Regions from separate parts of the Bacillus sp. ABA4_010 genome, predicted to be linked through region 2. Evidence: a T-box and tRNA genes for the amino acid it is inferred to sense, from the RefSeq annotation. Region 2 holds a T-box; the other holds one or more tRNA genes.
What was found. The T-box of region 2 lies ahead of leuS (leucine--tRNA ligase). A T-box ahead of a tRNA ligase gene usually reads a tRNA of that ligase, here a tRNA-Leu.
Positions count from the first base shown of each region.

Region 1: it encodes a tRNA-Leu, which carries the amino acid that the T-box ahead of leuS (leucine--tRNA ligase) is inferred to sense. The anticodon was not compared.

Region 1 covers NZ_JBSWUN010000002.1:53,864-61,868, forward strand. The annotation lists rRNA gene rrf (5S ribosomal RNA) at 1-84, opposite strand, end outside; rRNA gene ACXAEO_RS01040 (23S ribosomal RNA) at 151-3,082, opposite strand; rRNA gene ACXAEO_RS01045 (16S ribosomal RNA) at 3,292-4,841, opposite strand; tRNA gene ACXAEO_RS01050 (tRNA-Ala) at 4,919-4,994, opposite strand; tRNA gene ACXAEO_RS01055 (tRNA-Pro) at 5,011-5,087, opposite strand; tRNA gene ACXAEO_RS01060 (tRNA-Arg) at 5,105-5,181, opposite strand; tRNA gene ACXAEO_RS01065 (tRNA-Leu) at 5,205-5,293, opposite strand; tRNA gene ACXAEO_RS01070 (tRNA-Gly) at 5,308-5,382, opposite strand; tRNA gene ACXAEO_RS01075 (tRNA-Leu) at 5,391-5,472, opposite strand; tRNA gene ACXAEO_RS01080 (tRNA-Lys) at 5,482-5,557, opposite strand; tRNA gene ACXAEO_RS01085 (tRNA-Thr) at 5,565-5,640, opposite strand; tRNA gene ACXAEO_RS01090 (tRNA-Val) at 5,647-5,722, opposite strand; rRNA gene rrf (5S ribosomal RNA) at 5,771-5,886, opposite strand; rRNA gene ACXAEO_RS01100 (23S ribosomal RNA) at 5,954-8,005, opposite strand, start outside.
Region 2 covers NZ_JBSWUN010000003.1:57,300-65,304, forward strand. The annotation lists gene mnmL (tRNA modification radical SAM protein MnmL/YtqA) at 1-100, opposite strand, end outside; gene ACXAEO_RS01520 (YtzC family protein) at 359-622, shown strand; gene ACXAEO_RS01525 (glycogen biosynthesis protein GlgD) at 639-803, shown strand; gene ACXAEO_RS01530 (MDR family MFS transporter) at 1,043-2,233, shown strand; gene ACXAEO_RS01535 (GntP family permease) at 2,444-3,766, shown strand; T-box leader at 3,870-4,093, shown strand; gene leuS (leucine--tRNA ligase) at 4,181-6,595, shown strand; gene ACXAEO_RS01545 (rhodanese-like domain-containing protein) at 6,710-7,015, shown strand; gene ACXAEO_RS01550 (DUF2553 family protein) at 7,306-7,539, shown strand; gene ACXAEO_RS01555 (BaiN/RdsA family NAD(P)/FAD-dependent oxidoreductase) at 7,673-8,005, opposite strand, start outside.

The DNA.
Region 1 (8,005 bases), on a different contig from region 2:
CCCCCAACTACCATCGGCGCTGAAGAGCTTAACTTCCGTGTTCGGCATGGGAACGGGTGTGACCTCTTCGCCATCATCACCAGACAATATGAAGGTTATTCCTTCAAAACTAGATAACTGCAGCTGAGAAAAGCACGTTGTGCTTTAAAATTGGTTAAGTCCTCGATCGATTAGTATCAGTCAGCTCCACACGTCGCCGTGCTTCCACCTCTGACCTATCAACCTGATCATCTTTCAGGGATCTTACTAGCTTGACGCTATGGGAAATCTCATCTTGAGGGGGGCTTCATGCTTAGATGCTTTCAGCACTTATCCCGTCCGCACATAGCTACCCAGCGATGCCTTTGGCAAGACAACTGGTACACCAGCGGTGCGTCCATCCCGGTCCTCTCGTACTAAGGACAGCTCCTCTCAAATTTCCTGCGCCCGCGACGGATAGGGACCGAACTGTCTCACGACGTTCTGAACCCAGCTCGCGTACCGCTTTAATGGGCGAACAGCCCAACCCTTGGGACCGACTACAGCCCCAGGATGCGATGAGCCGACATCGAGGTGCCAAACCTCCCCGTCGATGTGGACTCTTGGGGGAGATAAGCCTGTTATCCCCGGGGTAGCTTTTATCCGTTGAGCGATGGCCCTTCCATGCGGAACCACCGGATCACTAAGCCCGACTTTCGTCCCTGCTCGACTTGTAGGTCTCGCAGTCAAGCTCCCTTGTGCCTTTACACTCTACGAATGATTTCCAACCATTCTGAGGGAACCTTTGGGCGCCTCCGTTACATTTTAGGAGGCGACCGCCCCAGTCAAACTGCCCACCTGACACTGTCTCCCACCCCGATGAGGGGTGCGGGTTAGAATTTCAATACAGCCAGGGTAGTATCCCACCGATGCCTCCACCGAAGCTGGCGCTCCGGCTTCCAAGGCTCCTACCTATCCTGTACAAGCTGTACCAAAATGCAATATCAGGCTACAGTAAAGCTCCACGGGGTCTTTCCGTCCTGTCGCGGGTAACCTGCATCTTCACAGGTACTATAATTTCACCGAGTCTCTCGTTGAGACAGTGCCCAGATCGTTACACCTTTCGTGCGGGTCGGAACTTACCCGACAAGGAATTTCGCTACCTTAGGACCGTTATAGTTACGGCCGCCGTTTACTGGGGCTTCGGTTCAAAGCTTCGCTTGCGCTAACCTCTCCCCTTAACCTTCCAGCACCGGGCAGGTGTCAGCCCCTATACTTCGCCTTACGGCTTCGCAGAGACCTGTGTTTTTGCTAAACAGTCGCCTGGGCCTATTCACTGCGGCTCTCTCGGGCTTGCACCCTATCAGAGCACCCCTTCTCCCGAAGTTACGGGGTCATTTTGCCGAGTTCCTTAACGAGAGTTCTCTCGAACACCTTAGGATTCTCTCCTCGCCTACCTGTGTCGGTTTGCGGTACGGGTACCTCCCACCTCGCTAGAGGCTTTTCTTGGCAGCGTGAAATCAGGAACTTCGGTACTTTATTTCCCTCGCCATCACAGCTCAACCTTACGAGAAGCGGATTTGCCTACTTCTCAGCCTTACTGCTTGGACGCGCATATCCAACAGCGCGCTTACCCTATCCTTCTGCGTCCCCCCATTGCTCAAACGGTGGGGAGGTAGTACAGGAATATCAACCTGTTATCCATCGCCTACGCCTTTCGGCCTCGGCTTAGGTCCCGACTAACCCTGAGCGGACGAGCCTTCCTCAGGAAACCTTAGGCATACGGTGGATGGGATTCTCACCCATCTTTCGCTACTCATACCGGCATTCTCACTTCTAAGCGCTCCACCAGTCCTTCCGGTCTGACTTCACCGCCCTTAGAACGCTCTCCTACCACGGACATCGTAGATGTCCATCCACAGCTTCGGTGATACGTTTAGCCCCGGTACATTTTCGGCGCAGAGTCACTCGACCAGTGAGCTATTACGCACTCTTTAAATGGTGGCTGCTTCTAAGCCAACATCCTGGTTGTCTAAGCAACTCCACATCCTTTTCCACTTAACGTATACTTTGGGACCTTAGCTGGTGGTCTGGGCTGTTTCCCTCTTGACTACGGATCTTATCACTCGCAGTCTGACTCCCAAGAATAAGTCTTCGGCATTCGGAGTTTGACTGAATTCGGTAACCCGTTGGGGGCCCCTAGTCCAATCAGTGCTCTACCTCCGAGACTCTTATCTTGAGGCTAGCCCTAAAGCTATTTCGGAGAGAACCAGCTATCTCCAGGTTCGATTGGAATTTCTCCGCTACCCACACCTCATCCCCGCACTTTTCAACGTGCGTGGGTTCGGGCCTCCATTCAGTGTTACCTGAACTTCACCCTGGACATGGGTAGATCACCTGGTTTCGGGTCTACGACCACATACTCATTCGCCCTATTCAGACTCGCTTTCGCTGCGGCTCCGTCTCTTCAACTTAACCTTGCATGGGATCGTAACTCGCCGGTTCATTCTACAAAAGGCACGCCATCACCCGTTAACGGGCTCTGACTACTTGTAGGCACACGGTTTCAGGATCTCTTTCACTCCCCTTCCGGGGTGCTTTTCACCTTTCCCTCACGGTACTGGTTCACTATCGGTCACTAGGGAGTATTTAGCCTTGGGAGATGGTCCTCCCAGCTTCCGACGGGATTTCTCGTGTCCCGCCGTACTCAGGATCCACTCAAGAGGGAACGAAGTTTCAACTACAGGGTTGTTACCTTCTTCGACGGGCCTTTCCAGGCCTCTTCATCTACTTCGTTCCTTTGTAACTCCGTATAGAGTGTCCTACAACCCCAAGAGGCAAGCCTCTTGGTTTGGGCTAATTCCGTTTCGCTCGCCGCTACTCAGGAAATCGCAATTGCTTTCTCTTCCTCCGGGTACTTAGATGTTTCAGTTCCCCGGGTCTGCCTTCCATACCCTATGTATTCAGGTAAAGATACTGTTCCATTACGAACAGTGGGTTTCCCCATTCGGAAATCTCCGGATCAAAGCTCACTTACAGCTCCCCGAAGCATATCGGTGTTAGTCCCGTCCTTCATCGGCTCCTAGTGCCAAGGCATCCACCGTGCGCCCTTTCTAACTTAACCATTCGCCTTACGGCTACATGTTTCTTACATTAGAAAAGCTTTCACTTTCCTCAGCTATTACTGTTATCTAGTTTTCAAAGAACAACCATGCACCACTTGGTGCATTTGATATTGAAGGATGAACCTTCAAAACTGAACAAAACGTTTTCGTCAACGATTCTTACTGTCTAGCTACGGCATACGCCTTCGCTTTTCTTAGTAATCCTTAGAAAGGAGGTGATCCAGCCGCACCTTCCGATACGGCTACCTTGTTACGACTTCACCCCAATCATCTACCCCACCTTAGGCGGCTGGCTCCTTACGGTTACCTCACCGACTTCGGGTGTTGCAAACTCTCGTGGTGTGACGGGCGGTGTGTACAAGGCCCGGGAACGTATTCACCGCGGCATGCTGATCCGCGATTACTAGCGATTCCGGCTTCATGCAGGCGAGTTGCAGCCTGCAATCCGAACTGAGAACGGTTTTATGAGATTAGCTCCACCTCGCGGTCTCGCGACTCTTTGTACCGTCCATTGTAGCACGTGTGTAGCCCAGGTCATAAGGGGCATGATGATTTGACGTCATCCCCACCTTCCTCCGGTTTGTCACCGGCAGTCACCTTAGAGTGCCCAACTGAATGCTGGCAACTAAGATCAAGGGTTGCGCTCGTTGCGGGACTTAACCCAACATCTCACGACACGAGCTGACGACAACCATGCACCACCTGTCACTCTGTCCCCCGAAGGGGAACGCTCTATCTCTAGAGTTGTCAGAGGATGTCAAGACCTGGTAAGGTTCTTCGCGTTGCTTCGAATTAAACCACATGCTCCACCGCTTGTGCGGGCCCCCGTCAATTCCTTTGAGTTTCAGCCTTGCGGCCGTACTCCCCAGGCGGAGTGCTTAATGCGTTAGCTGCAGCACTAAGGGGCGGAAACCCCCTAACACTTAGCACTCATCGTTTACGGCGTGGACTACCAGGGTATCTAATCCTGTTTGCTCCCCACGCTTTCGCGCCTCAGCGTCAGTTACAGACCAGAAAGCCGCCTTCGCCACTGGTGTTCCTCCACATCTCTACGCATTTCACCGCTACACGTGGAATTCCGCTTTCCTCTTCTGCACTCAAGTTCCCCAGTTTCCAATGACCCTCCACGGTTGAGCCGTGGGCTTTCACATCAGACTTAAGGAACCGCCTGCGCGCGCTTTACGCCCAATAATTCCGGACAACGCTTGCCACCTACGTATTACCGCGGCTGCTGGCACGTAGTTAGCCGTGGCTTTCTGGTTAGGTACCGTCAAGGTACCAGCAGTTACTCTGGTACTTGTTCTTCCCTAACAACAGAGCTTTACGACCCGAAGGCCTTCATCGCTCACGCGGCGTTGCTCCGTCAGACTTTCGTCCATTGCGGAAGATTCCCTACTGCTGCCTCCCGTAGGAGTCTGGGCCGTGTCTCAGTCCCAGTGTGGCCGATCACCCTCTCAGGTCGGCTACGCATCGTCGCCTTGGTGAGCCGTTACCTCACCAACTAGCTAATGCGCCGCGGGCCCATCTGTAAGTGATAGCCGAAACCATCTTTCAACCAAGGACCATGTGGTCCTCGGTGTTATCCGGTATTAGCTCCGGTTTCCCGAAGTTATCCCAGTCTTACAGGCAGGTTGCCCACGTGTTACTCACCCGTCCGCCGCTGACTTCAGGGAGCAAGCTCCCATCTGTCCGCTCGACTTGCATGTATTAGGCACGCCGCCAGCGTTCGTCCTGAGCCAGGATCAAACTCTCCGAAGAAATGTTTGACTTGCTCATAAAATAAAAATTAAACGTTGACGTTTTGTTGTTTTGTTCAGTTTTCAAAGTTCATTATATGGTGGAGCCTAGCGGGATCGAACCGCTGACCTCCTGCGTGCAAGGCAGGCGCTCTCCCAGCTGAGCTAAGGCCCCATTTTTAAAGATTACATGGTCGGGAAGACAGGATTCGAACCTGCGACCCCTTGGTCCCAAACCAAGTGCTCTACCAAGCTGAGCTACTCCCCGTTATCTTTATTATAATATGGCGCGCCCGACAGGAGTCGAACCCATAACCTTCTGATCCGTAGTCAGACGCTCTATCCAATTGAGCTACGGGCGCATATTTATCATGTATTGTTATAGTGGTGCCGAGGACCGGAATCGAACCGGTACGGTAGTCACCTACCGCAGGATTTTAAGTCCTGTGCGTCTGCCAGTTCCGCCACCCCGGCACTATAATATTGTATGGAGCGGAAGACGGGATTCGAACCCGCGACCCCCACCTTGGCAAGGTGGTGTTCTACCACTGAACTACTTCCGCGTAGAAAGTGCGGGTGGAGGGACTTGAACCCCCACGCCTTGCGGCGCCAGATCCTAAGTCTGGTGCGTCTGCCAATTCCGCCACACCCGCATATTGAAATGGTGAGCCATGAAGGACTCGAACCTTCGACCCTCTGATTAAAAGTCAGATGCTCTACCGACTGAGCTAATGGCTCGGATAAATGGTGCCGGCGAGAGGACTTGAACCCCCAACCTACTGATTACAAGTCAGTTGCTCTACCAATTGAGCTACACCGGCTAAGAATGGTGGAGGATGACGGGATCGAACCGCCGACCCCCTGCTTGTAAGGCAGGTGCTCTCCCAGCTGAGCTAATCCTCCGATATTTTATCAATATTTATTTTATAAATAATTTATTTTATAAATACTGTCTGGCAATGTCCTACTCTCACAGGGGGAGACCCCCAACTACCATCGGCGCTGAAGAGCTTAACTTCCGTGTTCGGCATGGGAACGGGTGTGACCTCTTCGCCATCATCACCAGACAATATGAAGGTTATTCCTTCAAAACTAGATAACTGCAGCTGAGAAAAGCACGTTGTGCTTTAAAATTTGGTTAAGTCCTCGATCGATTAGTATCAGTCAGCTCCACACGTCGCCGTGCTTCCACCTCTGACCTATCAACCTGATCATCTTTCAGGGATCTTACTAGCTTGACGCTATGGGAAATCTCATCTTGAGGGGGGCTTCATGCTTAGATGCTTTCAGCACTTATCCCGTCCGCACATAGCTACCCAGCGATGCCTTTGGCAAGACAACTGGTACACCAGCGGTGCGTCCATCCCGGTCCTCTCGTACTAAGGACAGCTCCTCTCAAATTTCCTGCGCCCGCGACGGATAGGGACCGAACTGTCTCACGACGTTCTGAACCCAGCTCGCGTACCGCTTTAATGGGCGAACAGCCCAACCCTTGGGACCGACTACAGCCCCAGGATGCGATGAGCCGACATCGAGGTGCCAAACCTCCCCGTCGATGTGGACTCTTGGGGGAGATAAGCCTGTTATCCCCGGGGTAGCTTTTATCCGTTGAGCGATGGCCCTTCCATGCGGAACCACCGGATCACTAAGCCCGACTTTCGTCCCTGCTCGACTTGTAGGTCTCGCAGTCAAGCTCCCTTGTGCCTTTACACTCTACGAATGATTTCCAACCATTCTGAGGGAACCTTTGGGCGCCTCCGTTACATTTTAGGAGGCGACCGCCCCAGTCAAACTGCCCACCTGACACTGTCTCCCACCCCGATGAGGGGTGCGGGTTAGAATTTCAATACAGCCAGGGTAGTATCCCACCGATGCCTCCACCGAAGCTGGCGCTCCGGCTTCCAAGGCTCCTACCTATCCTGTACAAGCTGTACCAAAATGCAATATCAGGCTACAGTAAAGCTCCACGGGGTCTTTCCGTCCTGTCGCGGGTAACCTGCATCTTCACAGGTACTATAATTTCACCGAGTCTCTCGTTGAGACAGTGCCCAGATCGTTACACCTTTCGTGCGGGTCGGAACTTACCCGACAAGGAATTTCGCTACCTTAGGACCGTTATAGTTACGGCCGCCGTTTACTGGGGCTTCGGTTCAAAGCTTCGCTTGCGCTAACCTCTCCCCTTAACCTTCCAGCACCGGGCAGGTGTCAGCCCCTATACTTCGCCTTACGGCTTCGCAGAGACCTGTGTTTTTGCTAAACAGTCGCCTGGGCCTATTCACTGCGGCTCTCTCGGGCTTGCACCCTATCAGAGCACCCCTTCTCCCGAAGTTACGGGGTCATTTTGCCGAGTTCCTTAACGAGAGTTCTCTCGAACACCTTAGGATTCTCTCCTCGCCTACCTGTGTCGGTTTGCGGTACGGGTACCTCCCACCTCGCTAGAGGCTTTTCTTGGCAGCGTGAAATCAGGAACTTCGGTACTTTATTTCCCTCGCCATCACAGCTCAACCTTACGAGAAGCGGATTTGCCTACTTCTCAGCCTTACTGCTTGGACGCGCATATCCAACAGCGCGCTTACCCTATCCTTCTGCGTCCCCCCATTGCTCAAACGGTGGGGAGGTAGTACAGGAATATCAACCTGTTATCCATCGCCTACGCCTTTCGGCCTCGGCTTAGGTCCCGACTAACCCTGAGCGGACGAGCCTTCCTCAGGAAACCTTAGGCATACGGTGGATGGGATTCTCACCCATCTTTCGCTACTCATACCGGCATTCTCACTTCTAAGCGCTCCACCAGTCCTTCCGGTCTGACTTCACCGCCCTTAGAACGCTCTCCTACCACGGACATCGTAGATGTCCATCCACAGCTTCGGTGATACGTTTAGCCCCGGTACATTTTCGGCGCAGAGTCACTCGACCAGTGAGCTATTACGCACTCTTTAAATGGTGGCTGCTTCTAAGCCAACATCCTGGTTGTCTAAGCAACTCCACATCCTTTTCCACTTAACGTATACTTTGGGACCTTAGCTGGTGGTCTGGGCTGTTTCCCTCTTGACTACGGATCTTATCACTCGCAGTCTGACTCCCAAGAATAAGTCTTCGGCATTCGGAGTTTGACTGAATTCGGTAACCCGTTGGGGGCCCCTAGTCCAATCAGTGCTCTACCTCCGAGACTCTTATCTTGAGGCT
Region 2 (8,005 bases):
CCTTAAATACTTTATGTCCAAATGTATTTCGTAAATGATAATTCCATGTATGATAGCGTTTATTATCTGCTGCATACGGAAATGGATTACGTTGATTCACGCAGCCATCCTCCTTTAAAGTAAGGCTGTTTTTAAGCCTTGAGTCAATGTTCTTTATTTGCTCGTACTGGTTCAAAGCATACAATATCCAATTATTTTATCAAAAATTACGAATCCATCCAAACGAAAATAAAAAGTGAAAAACTGGATGAGCATGTTTTTGTCTGCATGAGACAAACTAACAAGGAAACTTCCATCACGGGGGCTTATTTCCCGTTAAAGCGGGATGATTTTGTACCAATTATTTGGAGGGAATCATATGACAACACGTCAATCTATGGATAAACTTTTGGAGCATTGTGAAGACTCGCTTGATTATGCCCGAAATCAGCTGTCTGAGGGCAAAAAGCAAGAACATTATAATGATACAGAATTTACAAATGCGCAACAGAAACTAGAAAATGCGTACAAAGAATTAGAAGAATTTTCTCATAGTGCAAATGCGCAGCAAAGAGAACAGCTCTATCGCATGAGACTACAAATACAGCAGATGCAAAACGAAATGGTATTAACGGATCATTGAGGGGAGAAGTTAACTTATGAAAACAAAGTCGAAGCAAAATAATCCAGAACAAAAAACAAAAGACGGTGTAAACAACAACGATATCGAGCTTGGAAGAGATATTGATCCTGTCAAAGAGCTAAAAAAGAAAAACAGTCGAAAAGCTCAGCCTATTCGTGCGAAACAGCGTCCAGACCGTTAAAAAAGCAGCCAGCAGGCTGCTTTTTTGCCTTTTATAGAGAGTAAATACGTTTCGTTTCATCCAGGGAAAAAGATTGTTGTCTGAAAAAATAAAGTTTTTCCTTTTAGTTGCCAAATAGAGAAGAACATCATACAATTTGCTTTGGGAATCGAAATATATGATTTTAAAGTATAGGCGTGTCGTATATCACGTTTGAGTGCTGCTTATAAAGTTCAAATATCAAGGGAGGTGCCTGCTTTATGCCTCGTGCACTGTGGCTCTTAGTAATCGGAATGCTGATTAACGTAACAGGAGCTTCTTTTTTATGGCCTTTAAATACGATTTACATTCATGACCATTTAGGCAAATCGTTATCAGTTGCTGGAATTGTATTAATGCTCAATGCCGGCGCAAGTGTTGTAGGGAATTTGCTTGGGGGTGTATTGTTTGATCGAATAGGTGGGTATAAGTCGATTTTGGTTGGAATTTCGATTACACTATCCGCTTTAGTCACTTTAGTATTTTTTCATGAATGGCCATTCTATATTTTGCTTCTTATTGTTATTGGATTTGGTGCCGGAATTGTGTTTCCTGCAATGTATGCAATGGGAGGAACAGTGTGGCCTGAAGGAGGACGAAAAGCGTTTAATGCCCTATATGTTGCCCAAAACGCAGGGGTGGCGATTGGATCAGCGCTTGGAGGGCTTGTTGCTTCTTATTCATTCTCCTACGTATTCATCGCTAATGCGGTGATGTATGCCATTTTTTTCTTAATTGCGGTCTTGTCATACCGGAACATGTCGGCTGAGAAAACGAAGCAAGTGAGTGTATTGGACGAAATGTCTCCTATCCAAAACAAGGCGAAATTTGAAGCCTTGCTTATTTTATGTGTCGGTTATTTATTATGTTGGTTAGCATACTCTCAATGGGCGTCAACGATTTCTACATACACACAAGATCTCGGAATTTCGTTGAAGCAATACAGTTTTCTTTGGACCATTAATGGCTTGCTCATTGTCTTTGGTCAACCCGCTATCAATGGTTTAATTAAAGTGGTAACCAAAACATTAAAGGCACAAATCATGTCGGGTATTGCTATTTTTATCGTGTCCTTTTTCATTTTATCTGGGGCTGAGCAATTTTCCCACTTTTTGTTTGCCATGGTTATTTTGACTATTGGAGAAATGTTTGTATGGCCGGCAGTGCCGACAATTGCTAGTATGCTGGCGCCTAAAGGGAGAGAAGGATTTTACCAAGGAGTCGTAAATAGTACAGCGACAGGTGGAAGAATGCTTGGACCGTTAGTCGGTGGATTATTGGCAGATTATTACAATATGGATATATTATTTTATGTGCTGATTGGTTTGCTTGTCCTTTCGCTTGTGACGACGATTGCATATAATCGTAAACTGAATAAAGTGAAACAATTGAACGCAGTAACTTCTTTGTGAAGGAGTCACTGCGTTTTTTGATTCAAGCATGTCGAGGAGCAAAATCTTTTAGTGACAAAGTAAAAAAAGTATTTTTTAGAAAAAATAGAATTTACTGACATGTAATAAAATACTATAATCATAGACAGGGGAGACAAACGTTAAGGAAAGAGCCATTTTCTATTTTATTGAAAGCGTTTTCTCTGATGTAGACACAAAGGGGGAGAAAAAATGGTCAGTATGATTGGATTGATTGGTGGTCTTGCGCTGCTTATTATTTTAACAATGAGAGGTATGAATTTGTTAGTGGCAGGACCATTATGTGCACTCGTCGTAGCGGTTTTAGGGGGAATGCCGCTATTTCCACAGCTTGTAGGAGAAGGAGAAGCCAATTTTGTTGGGAACTACATGGGGGGATTTTCAAGTTTTGTGACAGCATGGTATTTAATGTTCTTACTGGGAGCCATTTTTGGAAAGGTAATGGAGGACAGTGGTGCGGCTGACTCTGTATCCAAATGGATTGTGGATAAAATCGGAATGAAGAGAGCTGTACTTGCGGTTGTATTGGCTTGTGCAGTGTTAACATACGGTGGGGTAAGTTTATTTGTCGTCGCCTTTTCCGTTTATCCGATGGCTGTTAGTTTGTTTAAACAAGCTGATTTACCGAGGCGATTTATCCCGGCGGCTTTGGCCTTTGGGTCTGTTACGTTTACGATGACGTCTGCAGGTTCACCGGAAATTCAAAACTGGATTCCTATTGAATATTTAGGTACCACACCTTACGCTGGTTGGGAAGTCAGTGTCATTGTAGCAGTTCTCATGGCGGTGTTTGGATATTGGTGGCTAAAGCGAATGATTGGCAAAGCGATTGAAAAGGGCGAGCGATTTGTTGCACGTGATTCAGATCCGCAAGCTGTTGACTACACTCGCCTTCCAAACCCAATTTTAAGCTTAGTTCCTTTATTGGTCGTCTTAGTAATTTCTTTTATATTTCACGATTCCCTAAAACAATCTGCGCTTATTATCGCCTTGTTAGGCGGGGTTCTTGCGACAACCATTATTAACTGGAAGTACTTCCGAAACTATTGGAATGCCGTTTCTGAAGGAACTCTTGGTGCATTAATTGCCATTGGGAATACAGCAGCGGTCGTTGGATTTGGGGGAGTGGCGAAAGGCGTGCCTGCTTTTCAAACGGCAGTAGATGCCATGACGAGCATTCCTGGAAGTCCGCTAATCGGAGGAGCGATTGCCGTTAGTGCCATTGCAGGTTTGACGGGGTCAGCATCCGGAGGGCAAGCAATTGCGTTACCAATTCTTGCGCCTCATTATATCGATTTAGGCGTGAATCCAGAAGCGCTGCATCGAGTGGTTTCTATTTCGTCTGGGTGCTTAGATTCTCTTCCTCACAATGGCTATGTGGTCACAACGATTCGGGCTATTTGTGGCGAAGCGCATCAAGATGCATACGGAGCGGTAGGAGCGATGACGGTCATTGTACCGCTCATGGGAGTGATTTTAGCCATTGTACTATTTTCATTCGGCCTCGGTCTTTAATGGAGTAGAGCATATGGTGAAGACGAATTATTTTGCTGAAGGAAAAATTTGAATCGGCGACTTGAAGTTTTTTGTCATATTATTTAGAATGATAAGGAATGATTCAATAACGTTGAAAAGGATTAGTAATGAACGAAGCGAGCTAAGAGAGTTGACGGTTGGTGCGAGTCAACAAACGGGCGTTCATGAACTCACCTTGGAGTTGCAAATGTGAAACGAAGTAATGTTTGCCGTAGTGCCTGCGTTAAAGGTTTTGAGCGAGTGCTTATTATGAGCGCTAATGTGGGTGGTACCGCGGGAAGATGAAAGAATCCTCTCGTCCCTTTTTGGGATGAGAGGTTTTTTATTTTGGTCAAACTGTCTAGAATGATAGTATATGACTTTATAGTGAAAATGAATCGAGGAGGACAATTCATGGCTTTTACTCATCAAGAGATTGAGAAAAAATGGCAAAAATATTGGGAAAATCATAAAACGTTTCAAACGACTGAAGATGAAGGGAAACGAAAGTTTTATGCGTTAGATATGTTTCCGTATCCATCAGGTGCAGGTCTGCATGTAGGACATCCGGAAGGGTACACGGCGACGGATATTTTAGCTCGTATGAAACGTATGCAAGGATACAATGTTCTACATCCAATGGGATGGGATGCATTCGGTTTACCTGCTGAGCAATATGCGCTTGATACAGGGAATGACCCAGCGGAATTTACAGAAAAGAACATCAATACGTTCCGTAATCAAATTAAAGCATTAGGTTTCTCTTATGATTGGGATCGTGAAGTGAATACAACAGATCCGAGTTATTATAAGTGGACACAATGGATTTTCTTAAAATTATATGAAAAAGGTCTTGCTTATGTTGATGAGGTAGCGGTGAACTGGTGTCCAGCACTTGGCACAGTATTGGCAAACGAAGAAGTCATCGATGGCAAAAGTGAGCGCGGTGGTCATCCAGTTGAACGCCGTCCAATGAAGCAATGGGTATTAAAAATCACAGCGTACGCTGATCGCTTACTAGAAGATTTAGAAGAGCTTGATTGGCCTGAAAGTTTGAAAGAAATGCAGCGTAACTGGATTGGGCGTTCCGAAGGGGCAGAGGTGCACTTTAAGGTTGAAGGAACAGATGAAACATACACAGTATTTACAACACGTCCCGATACGTTGTTTGGGGCAACGTATTCTGTATTAGCACCTGAGCATGCTCTTGTAGAGAAAATTACAACGCCAGAGCAAAAAGAGGCTGTTGAAGCGTACTTAGATCAAGTGAAAACGAAGAGTGATCTAGAGCGTACAGATTTGGCAAAAGATAAAACAGGCGTATTCACAGGTGCGTATGCCATCAATCCTGTAAACGGCGAAAAAATGCCGATTTGGATTGCGGATTATGTACTGGCAAGCTACGGAACTGGTGCCATTATGGCAGTACCAGGGCACGATGAGCGCGATTACGAATTTGCGAAGAAATTTGATTTGCCAATTAAAGAAGTTGTGGCGGGCGGCGACGTTTCGACAGCAGCTTATACAGGCGACGGTGAGCATGTAAACTCAGATTTCTTAAACGGCTTAAATAAAGAAGACGCTATTGCAAAAATGCTGGAATGGCTTGAGGAAAATAAAGCAGGCGAGAAAAAAGTCACATACCGCCTCCGTGATTGGTTATTCAGCCGTCAGCGTTATTGGGGTGAGCCGATTCCTGTTATTCATTGGGAAGATGGTACAATGACAGCTGTGCCGGAAGAAGAACTTCCATTAGTACTTCCGGTAACAGATGATATCCGTCCGTCAGGCACAGGAGAATCTCCTCTTGCAAACCTTGAAGAGTGGGTCAACGTTGTGGATCCGGTAACTGGTAAAAAAGGACGCCGTGAAACAAATACAATGCCGCAATGGGGTGGAAGCTGCTGGTACTACTTGCGCTACATTGACCCACACAATAATGAAAAACTTGCGGATCCTGAAAAGTTGCAGCAATGGCTGCCTGTTGATATTTATATCGGTGGAGCAGAACATGCTGTTCTTCACTTATTGTATGCTCGTTTCTGGCATAAGTTTTTATATGATATTGGAGTTGTACCGACTAAAGAACCATTCCAAAAATTATTTAACCAAGGAATGATTCTTGGTGAGAACAACGAGAAAATGAGTAAGTCTAAAGGCAACGTTGTGAATCCAGACGACATTGTTGAAAGCCACGGTGCGGATACACTCCGTTTATATGAAATGTTCATGGGCCCTCTTGATGCATCCATTGCTTGGTCGACAAAAGGATTAGACGGTTCTCGTCGCTTCTTAGATCGCATTTGGCGTTTATTTGTCAATGAAGATGGCACATTGAGCGACAAGATTCAAGAAAGCAGTGACACAACTTTAGAGCGTGTGTATCACCAAACAGTGAAAAAAGTGACGGAAGATTATGAGGGTCTTCGTTTTAATACAGGTATTTCACAATTAATGGTCTTCATCAATGATGCATACAAAGCGGAAGTATTGCCAAAAACGTTTGTAGAAGGTTTTGTCAAACTATTATCCCCAATTTGTCCGCACATTGCGGAAGAACTTTGGTCAAAACTTGGCCATAGCGAGTCCATTTCTTACGAAGCATGGCCTGCTTACGATGAAGCGAAGCTTGTAGAGGACGAAGTGGAAATCGTGGTTCAAGTGAATGGAAAAGTACGTGCGAAATTAAGCATTTCAGCTCAAGCTTCAAAAGAGCAAATGGAAGAAATGGCAATGGCAGATGAAAGTGTTCAGGAGCAAATTGAAGGAAAAACGGTCCGCAAAGTGATCGCTGTTCCAGGCAAACTTGTTAACATTGTCGCAAACTAAGTTTCATCATCTAGGACGATAAAAAGTAAAAATGAAGCAGCTTGTTCGTCCGAATGGATAGCAGGCTGCTTCATTGCTATAATGGAGAGTAGTAAATGGAAAGGATGAGGAAAGATGAGTGAAATTCAAACGATTACAACAGAAGAATTGAAGAAGAAATTAGAAGCAGGCGAAGATGTCCTGTTAGTGGATGTTCGTGAAGATGAAGAAGTCGCTTCTGGGAAGATTCCAACAGCAACGCACATTAAAATGAGTGATATTCCTGAAAGCTTGAACCATTTTGATAAAGAAAAAGAGTATATCTTTATTTGCCGTTCTGGCTACCGCAGTGAGCGTGTTTGTGAATATTTGCAAGACCAAGGGTACAAAGTTCGCAACATGGTTGGCGGTATGATTGAATGGTCTGGAGATGTCCAATAAAAGAGTGATCTTATAAGTAGGAAGAGTGAAAAGGTTGTCGTGTGCCGATCTTTTCACTCTTTTTTTGTCCTGTAAAAGCTTGATAAATCAACTAACTATCAGTGAGGGATGAAGTTTCCTTTATTATGAAAAAAGAAAGAACGAAAACATGATGAACGGCATATGAAAAACTAAGGGATTCGCCCATATACGATTGGAAAAATAAGGGGAGCTAGGGAGAGGTAAAAATTTATCCGCATTATTCATAAGTTGAAGAATTTGTCGTAAATATGAAGAAAGGAGGAATGGAGATGCTTCATATTATGAACATAACGGAAAGGGTAAATGCTAAGTTAAAAAATGAGCATATGGAGCTCTATTTTCATAAAGAACTGATTGGACGGATTGTATTTTCGGATGAAGGAAAGGAGTATGATTTACACGAAGGGTATGTGTATGAAGAAGGACAGATTTTAAAAGTTATTGAGCTATCATCAACGATCGGGGGTCCATATGTAGAAGGATGTGATTTAGGTTGGTGTTAAGAGGGGGCTTTAAAAAGGAAACGCACCTTTATATACGAAAGCGCTATCAATATTAGTGTAACGTCTCTAAAAGAAAGTTTTGAGCCTGTGAATATTCACAGGCTCAAGTTTTTTATGAAGGACTTGTCTTGTTTTAAAGGGAACGGGCATACTTGCCGGCATTTGTTCCAGCCAATCTGCCTGTGACAAGAGCAGAGGTAATGTTGTAACCGCCTGTATAGCCGTGAATATCTAAAATTTCTCCGCAAAAATATAAGCCTGGCATTAGTTTAGAGGCCATTTCCTTCGGGTGAACTTCTTTGACAGAAATCCCTCCGCCTGTGACGAACGCTTTTTCTAAAGAAAGTGTCCCGTTTACTTTAATAGGAAATTGCTTGCATAGCTTACTGAACAGCCTAATTTTTTCATGGGGAATTTGCCCTGCTGTGGCTTGTTCGCCAATTTCAGCTTGTTCTAGCAAAAATAA